Regions from separate parts of the Metabacillus sp. 84 genome, predicted to be linked through region 2. Evidence: riboswitches for the same ligand, from Rfam matches in the RefSeq annotation. Region 2 holds a riboswitch; the other holds the start of a gene.
The links. A riboswitch is a leader RNA that binds a small molecule or an ion and turns the genes downstream of it on or off. The one in region 2 is predicted to bind cyclic di-AMP.
Positions count from the first base shown of each region.

Region 1: it holds a riboswitch for cyclic di-AMP, as region 2 does, so the genes downstream of both, ACQCV8_RS16395 (CBS domain-containing protein) here and ACQCV8_RS01185 (dicarboxylate/amino acid:cation symporter) in region 2, are expected to answer to the same signal.

Region 1 covers NZ_JBNILN010000011.1:93,337-105,910, reverse strand. Annotated here, with positions in the region: gene ACQCV8_RS16415 (DUF1761 domain-containing protein) at 1-206, opposite strand, end outside; gene ACQCV8_RS16410 (AraC family transcriptional regulator) at 224-1,159, opposite strand; gene ACQCV8_RS16405 (MerR family transcriptional regulator) at 1,366-2,130, shown strand; gene ACQCV8_RS16400 (NupC/NupG family nucleoside CNT transporter) at 2,353-3,531, opposite strand; cyclic di-AMP (ydaO/yuaA leader) riboswitch at 3,890-4,028, shown strand; gene ACQCV8_RS16395 (CBS domain-containing protein) at 4,155-4,565, shown strand; gene ACQCV8_RS16390 (dimethylarginine dimethylaminohydrolase family protein) at 4,680-5,525, shown strand; gene ACQCV8_RS16385 (RDD family protein) at 5,689-6,183, shown strand; gene ACQCV8_RS16380 ((Fe-S)-binding protein) at 6,242-7,573, opposite strand; gene glcD (glycolate oxidase subunit GlcD) at 7,570-8,982, opposite strand; gene ACQCV8_RS16370 (CdaR family transcriptional regulator) at 9,070-10,185, opposite strand; gene ACQCV8_RS16365 (endo alpha-1,4 polygalactosaminidase) at 10,267-11,097, opposite strand; gene ACQCV8_RS16360 (L-lactate dehydrogenase) at 11,337-12,302, shown strand; gene lepB (signal peptidase I) at 12,359-12,574, opposite strand, start outside.
Region 2 covers NZ_JBNILN010000001.1:216,857-220,981, forward strand. Annotated here, with positions in the region: gene ACQCV8_RS01180 (DedA family protein) at 260-856, opposite strand; gene ACQCV8_RS01185 (dicarboxylate/amino acid:cation symporter) at 987-2,234, opposite strand; cyclic di-AMP (ydaO/yuaA leader) riboswitch at 2,404-2,543, opposite strand; gene ACQCV8_RS01190 (DUF6612 family protein) at 2,772-3,707, shown strand; gene ACQCV8_RS01195 (twin-arginine translocase TatA/TatE family subunit) at 4,050-4,125, opposite strand, start outside.

The sequences.
Region 1 (12,574 bases), on a different contig from region 2:
GAAACGACAAGAATTCCAATTAAAAGTGAACTGATGAACGCGATTGCAGCTGAGGCGGCATATTTGCCCGGCCCTTTGCTTTCATTAGCGGCAAATTCACCTTTATTTTTTAGTAAAATAGAATAATAAATGGCTCCATAGAACATGTATAGTGCACCGCCGGCTAAAATCGCCCAAACATTCATCTGTGTCCAGTCAATTCCCATATATTTTTCCTCCTATTCTATTTAGGTTCAATAGCAAGTGCGATGGCTTTGATCCTGCAATCAAGCTTGAGGGTTCCTGGCAGAGGTCTCACCTGAACCAGTTCAACAGGTTTTCCTAAGTATTTGAACCCGCTCCCGGGAAGCCAGAAGCTGTATAGTTCAGAATAACACTCAATCAGCATTCCCCGATCGCTGTATGGTACCGGCTCATCAAATTCATACAGCACATGCTTCCCTCCATGAAATGAGGACAGGTTCACACCCTCTGCGGTCCTGCTTTCTAGCTCTATATGACATTCGTACCGGCTCTTCTCTGGCGGGGTAATGTAAGGGTTATTCTTCGGATAACCAAGCATCAGCGCATCTTGATGTATAAGGTCTCTCGCGTTAGCCCAGTGATAGAGTTCCCCCCAAGTCTGGGGAATTCCGCTGATGTAAGAACCCATATGATGTCTTTTTTCAGTTTTGCAGGAAGGGAGATGAATGATCTGAACCTTGCTTAAGTCAAGCCACCTAAACTGATTATAGTGGTGAGGGGTCCATATTGCTTCTCTATTCTTGCTGAAAAGTTTCGATTTCTTGCTATCTTTATACTCACGCGGAAAGCGTGCCAAATAAGATCCTTCACGCCATTCTTTCGGACTGCTTTCAAATGCTTCCCTGAAAGAAGAGGTAAAATAAGATAATGATGAAAATCCGCACTGATGTGCCACATGAGTTACAGGAAGGTCTGGCTCATAAATAAGCAAATGGGCAGCATCCTCCAGACGAAGCCGCTTTACATAGGTGGCAGGGGTTTCGCCTGTCATCCTCTTAAACAGCCTCTGAAAATGGAAGGCCGAATACGTGGAGACGGCTGCAAGCTTTTCCAGCGGGAGAGCCTCCTGGATATTATCTTCTATATAATCGATGACTCGTTCTAAATGCTTCTGCTGATCATGTCGGATGTTCATTTCGGTTCCCTTCCTTTAAGAATTCATATCCATTATGGAGGTACGTGAACATAAACTCTACTCTTTTTTAATCTGATTCAAAGCTGCTTCCACTGCTTATGAAGCATGCCGGCATCTAAAATATGGCTGAAATGTAAAATGTATAAAGCCATTGACCTTCACGCTGCGTCAAGGTGTAATCTGAACTTATCAGGAGGTGAACACAGATGGAATATACTGTGCAGAAGCTTGCGAAGATTTCGGGAGTTACAGCCAGAACCTTGCGATATTACGATGAGATCCGCATTCTAAAGCCGGCTAGAATGAACTCGTCGGGGTACAGAATTTATGGGGCTGCAGAAGTAGATCGGCTGCAGCAGATTCTTTTCTACCGTGAACTGGGCATCAGTCTCGAACAAATTCAGGCAATACTGGCTGACCCTTCCTTCAGCGGAGCCAAAGCCCTTATAGAACATCGTGAAAAACTCCTGGAAAAACGGAAGCAGCTCGATTTGCTCATTTCCAATGTGGAAAAGACAATCGCAGCGGACGAAGGGAGAATAACCATGTCAGATCACGAAAAGTTCGAAGGCTTTAAACAAAAGCAGATAGACGAAAATGAGGAAAAGTATGGAAAGGAAATTCGCAGTAAATACGGAGAGGATGCCATTAGGCGGTCAAATGAAAAATTGAAAAACATGTCCAAAGAGCAGTACGAGGAAGTAACCCTGCTTGAACAGAAAGTGAAAACGGCATTAGCTGAAGCCTACAAAACAGGTGATCCTGCTAGCGCTGAAGCGCAAAATACAGTCCGCCTCCACAAGCAATGGCTCAATCACTACTGGGCAGAGTACAGCAAAGAGGCACATGCGGGACTGGGGGACATGTATGCAGAAGACGAACGGTTTAAAGCGTATTATGATGAGCAGCAGCCCGGACTCGCTGAATTTTTGAGAGATGCTATTTATGTCTATACCGGCCGGAAAAAGTAATTTGACATGAAACAATACGGGGCCTTAGGCCTCTGTACCTTTAAGTCCTGTTAAACAGCGCCGAAGCGAGGCCAAAAAATAGCCGGCAGATTAGTTTAGTCACCCAGCGCTCAGGCAATCTTGCCAGGCAAACAAGGTGCAGAGGGGCCATGCCATTCTTGCTGAAACCCTTATAGAAGACGAATAAAAAGGCCGCGCGGCATCAAAAGCCGCGCGGCTATTTTAAATAAGCAAACCGACAATTGCTGCTGATAAGAAACTGACCAAGGTAGCTCCGTATAGCAGTTTCATTCCGAAGCGGGCCACGACGTTTCCTTTTTGTTCGTGCAATCCTTTTACGGCACCGGTGATAATACCGATGGAGGAGAAGTTTGCAAAGGAAACGAGGAAAACGGATATGATCGCTGTCGTCCGTTCGGAAAGCTCTGTCATTTTCGACAGATCCAGCATGGCGACAAACTCATTGGAGACGAGCTTGGTTGCCATTATTGTACCGGCTTGTACAACTTCTGCTGCAGGTACTCCAATCATGAAGGCAAATGGAGCAAATACATAACCAAGCATCGTTTGGAACGTGATACCGAAAATAATGCTGAACAGGTCATTAATCGCTGCAATAAGAGCAACAAATCCAATCAGCATAGCTCCAACGATAATCGCTACTTTGAATCCGTCCATGATGTATTCGCCAAGCATTTCGAAAAAGGTCTGCTTTTCCCCCTCTTGAACCTGGACGAAGTCCTCTTCATCTGTAACCTCGTACGGGTTGATAAGATTTACGATAATAAATCCGCCGAAAAGGTTAAGCACCAAAGCTACAATGACAAACTTCGGATCGATCATTGTCATATATGCTCCAAGGATAGAGGCCGAGACCGTTGACATAGCTGATGTGCATAATGTGTACAACCGGTGATCCGGCAGGTATCCGAGCTGTTTCTTAACGGATATAAATACTTCAGATTGACCGAAAATAGCTGAGGCAACTGCATTATAAGACTCAAGTTTGCCCATACCGTTTATTTTGCTCAGGACCAATCCAAGGTATTTGATGATAAGCGGAAGAAGTTTAATGTGCTGGGCAATTCCGATTAAAGCGGAGATAAATACGATCGGAAGCAGGACATTCAGGAAAAAAGGCATTTCTTCTGCGTTTGCGATTCCGCCAAAAACAAAGTTGATTCCACTTGCGGCATACTCTAACAGTTTCGTGAATAAGGCAGAAATTCCTTCAATGATAAACAAACCAATGCCTGTATTTAAGAGGATGAAGGTTAAGATTATTTGAAGTACAAGCATGATGATGATCGGTTTATACTTAATTTGTTTTTTATTGTTGCTGACTAAATACGCCAGCAGCAGAACGACCGCAATCCCTAGTAGCGGAATGATGATATTCAATGCTGAAACCTCCTTATGTAGTAAACGAATGATGACAAGGGACCGTATAAGCAATTGCTGCATGTACTTATCTTTACCCAAACTTTCCCAAGCTAGCACACGGCTGCAGAAAAAACTGTCGATTAATGACGTCGAATGCCCTTTCCTATTATACTGATTTCCAACTAATAAGAAAGGGGTTAATTGAAAAAAATGAATTCGTTTTCTTAATAGGAACAAGTAAAAAGTCATAATCTTCCGCAAAAGTATGAAATTCAGAGCAAATTCCGGATATTGGAACGGCAATGAATCACAGGCTGGCTTATAGTAAAAATCTCACATTTACATAGGGCTATGGGTGAGAGTAATATAGACATGAAAATGTAAATGGCTTAATCCCGCACAGCGGGAGCGGAGGAACCAATTTTCAGGGGCTAATTCTATTTATAGAAGGGATGAAAGAACTCTTTCGCCATCCTGCCCGTCAGCTAACTTCGCAGGCTAAAGCGAAGGAGGTCACGAGACCGCCTTGTTCTAAAGGGCTTTTTATGCTGTTTTTTTCTGCAGCTTTTGCCTTTTGGAAATCGACGGTCTTTTTGTATTGCCGAACTATATACGAAATCAAAAAGGGGTTAATATGCAAAATGAACATAGCGTTTTTCTTGCTCCCAAAAAAAGAAGTCATTCACTTGCCCGTTCAATCGACCATGAGACAGGCGCTGGAAAAGATGGAATACCACCGTTATACGGCCCTTCCGCTTTTAGATGATGAAGGAAGATATGTTGCCACCCTTACGGAAGGCGACTTGCTTTGGAAATTAAAAAATACTCCCAACTTAACTTTTGACACGACGAATAGAATCAGTATCAGTGAAATAGAACTGCACCGAACGAACGAACCTGTTCCCATACATGCCAAAATGGAAGAGATTATTTCCAGGGCAATGGAACAGAATTTTGTTCCTGTAGTGGATGATCAGGGGATATTTATCGGTATTATCCGCAGGAGGGAAATTATTGAATATTGTGCGGAGCAGCTCTTTAACAAAATCTGAACATTTATGGATGTATTTCATATAAACCGATAGCTTCGCACTCGTAATGGGTTAACTGGCATCTATATGGAGACACTAATTCTCATAATCATTAGCTTACTGGGAGGATTATCGATGTCTGAATCTGAGTTCCAGATCTACTGCGAAACCGAATTTGCTCCATTGAAGCATGTTTTATTGTGCCCTGCGAAATATTTGAAAATTGAAGAGGTTATTAATGAGACACAAAAACATTATCAGCATGAAAAATTAAACACAGAAAAGGCTGCCAGGCAGCATAAAGAGTTTGTCCGGATTCTTGAGTCTCAGGGTATTGAGACGCACCTTCTGGAACCGTCTGAAAAGTACCCCGAGCAAGTGTTCACAAGAGATATAGGGTTTACGATCGGAAGGAAGATATTTATTGCCAATATGGAAATGGACATCAGGTTTGGAGAAGAAGCTTTATTAAAGGAATGGCTGACAAACGCAGATGCTGAATTCGTGGATTTGAAGGGGGCTGGAATTGAGGGGGGAGATGTCCTCATTCATGGCCGGACCGTTTATGTAGGGATCAGCGAAAGAACTTCCTCTGAGAGTGTTCCACTGCTTCAAAATTATTTGCCGGGGTATGAAATCGTTCCTGTTCCGATTAAAAAAGAATACCTCCATCTGGATTGTGTGTTTAATATTATTTCGGAAAATGAAGCGCTTTTATATCCACCGGCACTTAATCAGGATGAAATTGATAAGCTGTCGGCACGATTTAACATGATTGAAGTAAACGAAGAGGATCAATTCAGACTGGGTGTGAATGTGCTCTCGATCGACTATAAGAAGCTGATCGCCCTGCCAGGTAACAAGCACACAAATAATCAGCTGAAGAAACTTGGTTATGAAATCATCGAAGCCGATCTATCGGAAATTATTAAATCAGGTGGCGCTTTCCGATGCTGTACTCTTCCGTTGTTAAGGGGATAAGCTGCGCCTTTAGGCTATGCAATAAATAGCGGCTGCACCCATTCTCTTATTTCACACTTAAAGTAAATCCAACGTATCCCTCCCTCATGAAAAATCAACCCTGATATGGATCAGTGTTTTACCTGTAACGCATATGATCTACATAAAGAGGGGGGGAATGTTTATGAGGCGCCGTTTCACTGCTTTTTTGATTGACTACATAATCATAGTGGGATATGGGATGGTATTGGGTCTTTTATCTCCTCTGTTATCGCCTTTGTTTATGGGTAATGCGTTTACTGCGCATCTTAGCAGCTTTTTTATTTTAACGTTGCCTGTGTATTTGTACTTTAGCATTTTTGAAGCTTCTCCATTTCAGACGACCCTGGGGAAAAGAGCAGCAAAATTAAGAGTAGCGGGCTCAGTAAATACAGGGGTAAGTCTATCCAGGTCACTTGTTCGATCGATGATAAAATTTTTACCTTGGGAGATGGCTCATTTTGCCGTTTGGAGATTTTTTTTGCCGACCGATTTGCCAGAGCTGGTCATAATCATGGTTGCCTACGCTGCAAATGGTGCCGCCTTGGTTTATTTGATTGTCCCTTTTTTAAATCATGACAGAAAATTCATTCATGATTGGGCATCAGGAACCAGAGTGGCGGTGAAAGAAAGGAACTGACCTGGATTAGGCACCTCCGTTACTGGGTTTTGCAGTGGACTATGTCCCTTATATAGGCTTAGCCTCCTTTTTCCATTGCTTCATACAGTATATCTGCAAGATGATATGCTTTCATTTTATCGCTGAGCCCTTCCCGTTCAATCCCGAGCTGCATTTGCAGAAGGCATCCAGGGTTGGCGGTTGCGATTACCGCTGCATGTGAGGCTTTTGCCTGCTCCATTTTATGATCAAGAATTTGCATACTCATCTCTGATTCAACAATATTGTAAATTCCGGCTGACCCGCAGCAGCGGTCTGCATCCTTCATCTCCCTGAGCTCGGCTCCTTTAATGGCATGAAGCAGTTTTCTGGGAGCGGAGGAGGTGCGCATGACATTCTTAAGATGGCAGGAATCCTGATAGGTAATTACCCTGGAGGAGAGAGAAAGAGGGATGCTGTGATGAAACCCGCACTCAATCAGCACCTCTGTAAAATCCTTAAGTTTTGCGGAAAACGCTTCTGCCCTTTCCCGCCAGTCCGGTTCATCCTGCAGGAGATGACCATATTCAATAAGAAAGGCTCCGCAGCCGCCTGCATTGGTGATGATATAGTCTGCATTCAGATTCTCAAAAGCCTGAATATTTCGTTTTGCAAGCTCTTTTGCTTCCGCTTTTTCTCCGCTATGTCCGTGAAGGGCCCCGCAGCATGCCTGGTTTTTCGGAATGACGATCTCACAGCCAGCTGCCTGAAGGAGCTTGGCGGTCTTATTATTGGTGTCCATAAACATCGTATCCATTAAACAGCCGCTGAAAAAGGCCACACGTTTAGAGGCCGCTCCTTGAGAGGGCAGGAATTCAGGACGATTTTTCAATTCTTTCATCGGCGGTACGGGAGGGAGCACTTTCTCCATTGTCGCCAGCGTTTCAGGAAACAGCTTCAGAACCCCGATATTCCGGGCAATCTTCTGCAAGCCCGACCGCTGATAAAACCCAAGCAGACCGGTGATATTTCTCATCCTGCTCTGATGGGGGAACAAATGGTGGAATGCAGCCTTCCTCAACACCCTGACAGGAAGGGAATGCTTTTTATTTTGATTGATAATATCGCGTGCTTCCTCCAGTAAATGTCCGTACCTCACACCTGATGGACAAACCGGCTCACATGCCCGGCAGCCAAGGCAAAGATCCAATGACCGCTCCACATCTTCATCAGGTTCGATCAATCCATCGACGACGCCCTTCATCAAAGCGATCCTTCCTCTTGGTGAGTGGGCTTCGTCAAAGTCTGACTCGATATATGTCGGGCAGGAGGGAAGACAGAAGCCGCATCTCATACAGTTCAGCAGTTCATCTTCATTCATGCGCTGCTTGAACTGGTCTTGTATTTTTTCCCTTTCCTGTTCTGTTGTCATGATGACACGACCACCCTTTTTCTTGTGTCTTTCGCAAATACTTTCCCCGGGTTCATGATGTTGCCGGGATCCAGCGCGTTTTTAACAGCTTTCATTGCCGATATGCCAGCTGCCCCTAATTTTAATTCGAGATAAGGTGCCTTCATTTCACCGACTCCATGCTCTCCGGTAATGGTCCCGCCGAGTTCTATTGCTTTTTCAAATATTTCTGCAAATGCTTTTTCAACCCGTTCCATTTCGTCATTGTCCCGGGCATCGGCTGCAGCAGTTGGATGGAGGTTCCCGTCGCCTGCGTGTCCGAACGTACAAATCTGAACCCGGTATTTCAACGCAATTTCATTGATGGCTCTGACCATGTTTGCTATTTCGGATCTTGGTACAGTCGCATCCTCGAGAATGGTTGCAGGTTTCAATCGGGCAAGAGCGGATAAGGCTGACCGCCTCGCAGTCCGCAGTGCTTCTGCTTCCTGGTCCGTTTGCGCAAGCTGAACCGAAACGGCCTGTTCCTTTTTGCAGATGTCCGCCATTTTTTGCATATCCCTTGCTACAAGATCTTCAGGACCGTCCTGCTCTATAAGCAGAACCGCTTTCACATCCGTCGGCAGTCCAATATTGGCGAAGTCTTCGACTGCCTTCAAGGTCGGCTGATCTAAAAATTCAAGCGTTGCAGGAATGATTTTTCCGGAGATAATGGCTGAAACGGATTTTGCGGCTGCTTCCAGATCCTGATACATGGCGAGCATCGTGCTTTTTGATTCCGGCATTGGGATCAGCTTCAGTGTTGCCTCAGTTACAATTCCAAGTGTTCCTTCAGAGCCGACAAACAAACGGGTAAAATCATAGCCTGCCACGTCTTTCGCAAGCTTTCCCCCTGTCCGGATGATGTCTCCATTAGCGAGAACAACCTCTAAAGCCATAACATAATCACGGGTAACACCGTATTTCAGTCCGCGCAGTCCTCCGGAATTTTCACTGATATTTCCTCCGATTGTAGAAATTTTCATAGAGCTGGGATCTGGAGGATAAAACAGTCCAATTGCTTCAACTTCATGGATGATATCCAAAGTAAGCGCCCCAGGCTGAACTGTGACAGTCAGGTTTTCTTCATCGATTTCAAGAATTTTGTTCAAGTGCTTAAATAGGAGGACAATCCCGCCTTCTGTCGGGCAGGTCCCGGCACAAAGGTTCGTACCGGATCCTCTAGGCACAATCGGGACACTGTATTGTCCGCAAAGCTTGACTACCTGGGATACCTCTCCAGCAGATCTGGGTGATACGACAGCTTCCGGAAGCGCCTGGAAATTCGGTGTCGCATCATAGGAATAGACAAGACGGCTTGCGTTCGAGTCTTCTACGTTGCTTTTGCCGACAGCGGCAATCAATCTTTCTTTGAATTCTGCGTTCAGCATATCAATCCCACCTTTATAAGTAAGCGCTTTCTAACAGTATAAAAGAAAGCGGGCTCAGCCCGCTATGTAGATTCCTATAAAAATAGATTAGAATATACCATTAGGTTTTGGGTGATCATCCATGAGCAGAACAGCGAGATAGAGAATAAGGGCATCGTTGATACTCGATGGATTCAAAGACGTCAGCTCTTCTATTTTCTTCAGCCTGTAATGTAAGGTGTTGATATGGATATGCAGTCCTTCTGCTGTTTTTTTGAGTGAATGGTTTTTCTCAAAAAGCATGATAAGGGTTTGGTACAGGTCTCTCTCAGGCAGCAGCGGGGATAGAATCCGTTCAATGTACTCTTCCTTTGTTTCCGGCCGGACTTCGCATAGCAGCATTTCGACCGTCAAATCTTCATCAAAAATCACTCTGCGCTTTACTCCTGAAGATTTTAGGGCTCTTTCAGCCTGGATATAAGATTCTGATAGCCTTTGGGGTTTGACAGTTTTTCCAGCACCGAGATAAACAGGCTGATTGAGCTGTTCCTCCAAATAAGTGTGATATGCCGCGATTCTGCTTTTGGTATAGGCTGGATTTTCTGCTTGAAAAAGCATCACAATCCGGTTGTGACCCCATCGTACGAAGATATCCTCCTGGTGGCTGTTCTGCCACGTCTGCAGAATCGCGGAAATTTTTTTGTGGAAAAGGGCTTCCTCTTGAAATACAGCAATCGCCGCCATTCTGTGAGGCAGCAGATCAATATGCAATACCTGAGCCCGTCTGATAAACGGATCAGACCATTCTTTCAGCTGGATCCAATCAAAGATGAAGGCTTCCCTGCTGCGGGCCTCCCAATTGAGCTGCTCTGAGTAATAGTTTTCCCTTATAAGCAGCTCTGTCATTTTGCGGACTACTTCCCCTAAAGGCAAGATGCGCTCTGGCGACCCGGTAATTCCGATTACACAGGCAACCTCCCCCTGAAAGAAAACCGGCAGATTCATGCCAGCCTTTACTCCGGAAAGCTTCTTTTCATCTTCTGTTGAGATGATGACATTCCGTTTCCCGACAGAGGCTGTTCTGGCGCCTTCATGAAAGCTTCCTTTTCTTCTTTCGTCTGTACTGGCAATAATGGTTCCTTCAGAAGAAACGACAATGACATCTTCATGAATTACTTTTTTGACTTCTTCCACAATTTTGTCCGCTAAATCAGGCAACAGCATCGATTGCACTCCTTTGAAGGGTTTTAATAGAAGGATAGTCCCGGTACTCCATTTCCTTGCGCATCAGCCTGTCAAAATCTTTTACCATTCCTGATAGTCCTTCGGTGTATAAAAGTGAACAAATCCATGATCAGCTGAATATTTTGCACTCTTTGCTTTCTCCTTGCTTGAAACGGTAAAAATTTTGAACCCGTGCTCATCTGACAAGCCGCGCATTTTTTTTATCCAATTTAAAGACCATTGATCCTCCCTGATTTTCGTATATTGAAAACCCTCCCACATAAAGCCATCAATATAGGGTGCAGTTTTGGCAGCGGTATTCATCCCCCAGTTTTGGATGATGGAGAGGCCGCGGTTTTCCAGGTCCTGAAAGAGAAGAATGAGCCCTTCCTGCTGAGCATTCATTTCTTTAGGATCATCAGCAAAATAGTCATCAATATCCCCCACAGTATCCATAAAAACACCGTCAAGCTGTTTATCAGAAATCTGTTTGTCTGCTTCGTTCAGTAGCTTCGTACGGTATCCCGTTGATTTCATATCCATTAAATAGGCATCCCATTCTTCTATATAGACCTTTTTCCCATCCTTTTTAAAAAAGTCCTGTTCTGTGAATTTCTTAAATAGATCATGATTCCAGCGGTCGGCTTCCATCGAGTTTATGTAGCCGTAAACCAGCGTGCCATCTTTTTGGATCTCGCTGATTTGCTTCCCGGAATAAAATACAGGCTCAATGATCACCAGAGGGAACTCAGCAAGCTTTTTAATAATTTTTTCATTGGGAGATCCATAATAGATTTTATAGCGGGTTACATCCGCAAGCGGATTAACGGGTTTTCCTGAATGATAAAAGAACCAGAAAGAAAGCATGAGAACAGCTCCTGTACAAATGAGTACGATTATTTTCTTCTTCAACTTGCCACTTCCTTTTAGAATGCTTACTTCTCTTTCTAACCTACCATACTTCCCACTGGAAAACTTGATTGCTTCGCAGCGGGTGACTGCAGCTGTAGAATCTGAAACAAAATAGACAAATATCTTCGTTTCTGCCTATTTGAATTTTCCAATATAAGGTGTAAAATAAACATGTGAATTAATTCACAATGAAGTGAAATTCTTGAATAAACTCTCGATTTCTGAAAGGATGAGTCATTATGGCAAGCGAAAGAACAAACCGTGTTGTTTTGATTGGAACAGGATTTGTCGGATCTAGCTATGCTTTTGCACTTATGAATCAGGGGATTGCAGATGAATTGATTATGATTGATATGAATGAAGAAAAAGCTATGGGCGATGTAATGGATTTGAATCATGGAAAGGTTTTTGCTCCATACCCGACAGCGATCAGGCAGGGCAGCTATGAGGATTGTTCAGCTGCAGATTTAGTGGTGGTGTGTGCCGGTGCCAATCAAAAGCCAGGTGAGACCAGGCTGGATTTAGTAGAGAAAAATTTAACGATCTTTAAAAGCATTACAGATCAGGTAATGGCAGCGGACTTCGATGGGATCTTCCTTGTGGCTACGAATCCTGTCGATATTCTAACCTATGCTGTCTGGAAATACAGCGGTCTTCCGAAGGAACGGGTGATTGGTTCTGGCACGATTCTCGATACAGCACGGTTCCGGTTTGAGCTGGGCGAGTATTTTAAGGTTGCTCCTCATAATGTGCACGCGTACATCATTGGAGAGCATGGAGACAGTGAACTGCCGGTATACAGCGCAGCAGATGTGGGCGGGGTGCCGGTTTTAAAACGGATTGAACGCGATGAAGCTTGTAAAAAAGAAGATCTGGATGAGATTTTTGTTCATGTACGAGATGCAGCGTATGAAATCATAAAAAGGAAGGGAGCAACCTTTTACGGCATTGCAATGGGCCTTGTCCGGATAACAAAGGCCATCCTTCATAACGAGAACAGTGTATTGACGGTATCTGCTCTGCTTGAAGGGGAATACGGAGAAAAGCACGTATATATTGGGGTTCCTTCTGTCATTAATAGACGCGGGATCCGCGAAGTCATTGAGCTGGATCTGAATAAGGAAGAGAAAGAGAAGTTTGCTCAAAGCGCTGCTGTCCTAAGAAAAACTCTTGCGCCTTATTTTGAAGAAGTCCATGTTAAATAATAGCTGCTAAAGAGTAAAACGCAGCTTGTGCCTGCCGGGCACAGCTGCGTTTATATTTATTTTAGCGTTCCGATTTTTTCAATGGGAGAGAACCTGAATTTAGCTTCCCCGACTACCGATTCTTTTGAAATGCAGCCGAAAACTCTGCTGTCCATGCTGCCGCGGCGGTTATCCCCCAATACATACAGGTATCCATCAGGAACCGTTACTTCTATATTCTCCGTAAGATTCTCGCGCGGGGCAAGTCCTTCTTTGTTGGATTCGAGATAGGG
Region 2 (4,125 bases):
AGTTTTCCGGCCTATTACAGCCTATTGCTTAACCAGCCTTCGATTTACTGGTTCCTGCGCCTGATTATCATATGAAAATTTACGCTTTTACTGAAGTGAAGCTTGAAGAGACTTTTCCTGCCGTTGTTTAATCCAGAGATTTTTTAACCGTGGCGGACGGTGGCGGGTGATGCCGGTCTTATGCCTTCCCCATGACTCAGCACCGCTTATAGATAAGCTAATCCAATAAACATAATAAAAAACTCTGCAGCCGCAGAGTTTAAGCTGTTTTTCTTTTATTTGCGCTTTTAGCAAACAGATAAACGGCTATGACCATCAAAAATATAATAATAAGCGGAATCATATAGGGCTGAGCAGCTTCCTTAATATGCATCCAGTTGCTTCCAAGCTGAATGCCGAGAATTAAAAATAAAATGGTCCACGGGATCATGGCTGCAACAGTATACACTGTAAATTTCCAAACAGGCATTTTGGCTACGCCCGCCGGAATCGAGATGGCATGCCTTACAACAGGAATAAACCGCGCGAAAAAAATGACCCCTGTTCCGTATTTTCCAAACCATTGCTCGGATAAGTCGAGGTGTTTTTTATTGACGAGAAGATACTTCCCGTATTTCTCTAGAATCGGACGGCCCCCGTAATACCCAAGCCAATAAAGAAACAGCTGAGCCAGTGTTCCTCCAATTACTCCAGCTGCAACAGCTCCGGCAAATCCTATTCTCCCTAAGGAGACCAGATATCCTCCATAACCAAGCACAATCTCACTTGGAATCATTTCAATCATCAAGCCAATGGCAATTCCAAAGTAGCCTAAATCAGCAAGTCCCTCGAACATACTAAAAATAAATTCTTTCATATGCTGCTCCTTTGCACCTTAAAATCCTTTATTCTACTATACGTCTGAAAAAGACAAGTATTCTGCAGAAAATTTCCGGTCATACAAAAAGCCGGCAGCTTTACCGCTGCCGGCTTTTCTCCTGAAAGATTTACATGCTTTGCACAACTTTTTCTTCAGTTGGCAGGCTTCCATTCTTCTTTTCCGTCTCTGCCACGATTACTGCGCATGCGGCATCCCCGGTAATGTTAAGTGAAGTTCTGGCCATATCAAGAAGACGGTCGATTCCAAGTATTAAGGCTATCCCCTCTACTGGAAGATTAACTGAATTCAGGACAAGTGCCAGCATAATTAATCCTACTCCAGGAACCCCCGCCGTTCCGATACTTGCAAGGACAGCTGTAAGAACAACGGTCAATAGAGCCGTGATCGTTAAATCCACCCCATAAACCTGGGCTATAAATACTGTAGCCACCCCTTGCATGATCGCCGTTCCATCCATATTAATGGTTGCCCCAAGAGGCTGAACAAATCCGCTGATTTGCTTTGGAACGCCAAGATTTTTCTGGGCTGTTTCCATCGAAAGCGGAAGAGTCGCATTACTGCTTGACGTACTGAAGCCAACGGTCATTGCCGGTGCAAATCCTTTAAAGAACCAGATTGGATTCTTTTTCGCAAAGATCATGACACTGGAACCATACGTCACGATTGCGTGAACAATAAGTGCAATAAGAACGACGATAAAATAAACTCCCATCGCTTTAATCGCATCGAATCCCTGGCTGCCAATTGCTGTCGCAATCAGACCAAACGTCCCGTATGGCGCAAATTTCATAACAAGCCCGACAAGATACATCATTAGCTCATTTCCTTGTTCAAGGACCTTTTTCAGAGCAGATGTTTTCTCCCCAAGAATCGCAATTCCAACTCCAATAAATACAGAGAATGCGATGATTTGAAGCATGTTGCCGCTCGCCATTGCTTCAATTGGATTTTTCGGGAAAATATTCAGCAGTGTATCTGAAACGGAAGGAGCTTCCTGCGCTTCATAGCTGGCACTTTCCGTATTAAACTCCCCAGCATTTCCAGGCTGGATGATGAGTGCCAAACCCAGTGCAATTGTAATTGCAATAGCTGTTGTCGAAAGGAAAAACCCAATGGTCTTCAAGCCGATTCTTCCAAGCTTCTTCGGATCTCCAAGGCCTGCTACACCAAGAGTAATAGAGAAGAAGACAATGGGAACAACGAGCATGTTTATTAAATTCAGGAAGATGCGTCCAAGCGGAGTAAATAGGAACGTATCCAGCTGTTTAAATAAATCCGGAGAAGTAACGTTTAAAATAATTCCGACAATAGCTCCGGCAATAAGTCCAATAATAATTTTCGTCGCTAGTTTCATAAATGACCTCCCGTTTTACGAATTGTTAGATTAGAAGTGTAGCCTAGCAGATTTACCCAAAACAAGATGCTTGTAAAACCCATTCTGGAAAATACGCAAAAAAGCCGCGAGAAGAGATCTCGCGGCTTATAGGGTCAAATTTCGGATCCGTAGCTTGACATTCCACTGAAGCGTCTCTTCTTAGGCTTACGAGGTTAGCTGTCGGATTCGGACGAAGAGAATATGTCCTACCTGTAAAAGGATTCACCCCTAGTGCGGCCGCACTGATTGGTTCCCCCGTTCCCGTGTGGGATTAAGCGCATAAATATGATTTTGTAGTTTCATTATATACGAATAGTTTGTCAATTTGCAATTACAATTTTTCGAGAAAAATCGTCATTTTATTCCAAAATAAGGGTATAATAGAAATTTTTTTAAATAAAACAGGTATTTTATCTTAAATTTCTGTTTGGTTTATGAAAACCAAGGGTATGGAATTTTATGTTAGCAGTCCCAAAGGCTGTATAAAAAAACGACTGGAGAGTGACACATTTGAAAATGACAGCAAAACTTTCTTCCATGTTTTTGATCCTTTCATTGGTTTTATTCGGTTGCGGTACGGCGAAGGAAGAAACAACTGCCGCTCCCAAAGAGGAGAAAACAGCTACAGGGTCAAAAGAGGATGAAGCGTCTGAAAATGGAACAGAAGCAAAAGAAGCAGAAGCAGCAGAAGCTGAGGAGCCTGCAGCGGAAGAAACAGAAAAATCAGAAGAACAGCCTGCAGAAGAATTAACTGCAGAACAGGTTTTGGAAAAGTCGATTGCGGCTTATGAAGATGTGAAGAGCTTCTCCAGTGAAATGACAGTGGACCAGACTGTTGATGATGGACAGCAAGAAATCAAAACGGATGCCTCTATGCAAATAGAGCAAAATATGGATCCAATGCTGATCCACACTGTAAATACAACGAAATCTGCAGCAGACGGGTCTGAATTTTCTTTTGAATCATATGTAACCAAAGACAACTCTTATGTATCTCAAAATGGCGGAGAGTGGGCCGTAATGGCCACAGATCCTAATAACCCAATGGTACGATCTGAAGCTCAATCAAACCCGGCGGCTGATTTGGAAGGATTACAAGAAGTTGCAGGAGATATTAAGGTCAAAGAAGAAGACAGTGAATACATCATTTCTATTGATGAACCGAAGGAAGAATTCCTAAATCTTTATGGAGATATGGTTAATCAAATTACTTCTTCTCTTGGCGTAGACGGTGCATCTGCAGAATTAACTGATTTAAAGCTCTCTTATTCAATTGATAAAGAGACCTTCTTGCAGAATACTACAACTGTCATGATGTCAATGACAGTAGATGTTGAAGGCCAAACCATTGCCCTCGATCAGAAAGTCGATGGCACGTTCAGCAAGTACAATGAACTGAATGACCTGGAAGTCCCTGAAGAAGTAACCGATTCTGCACAGCCAATGGAGTAAATAATCAAATTGGACCTGCCGGTGGACTAGTGTGACTGCGAAGAACCCCCACCGTCAAATGGTTAGCCCGTTTAAAGCTTATCCATACGGATATCCAATCTAAATAAAAGGCTCTGTTAATTTAGCTTTTGATTACAGCCAGCAGGCGTTCGTTTATCTTTGGGCGGGCGGTAAGCCTCCTTGCCGCTATGCGGCAGCGGGATCTGCCCTATCCTGCCGCTCTCAAACGTAAAGGCTCACGCCCTTCTTTTCAGTCAACAGGTTTTAGTAATCAGCCCCATGCTTTAACATAGCCAATTAAAAAATGAACCGGCTGCCTTATGCCGGTTCATTTTCTATCTATTAGATACGATTTTCATCTGTCTTTTTTGCTTTTTCTTCATCCTCGTCCATCATCCCGCGGGTAGCATTTTTGAAT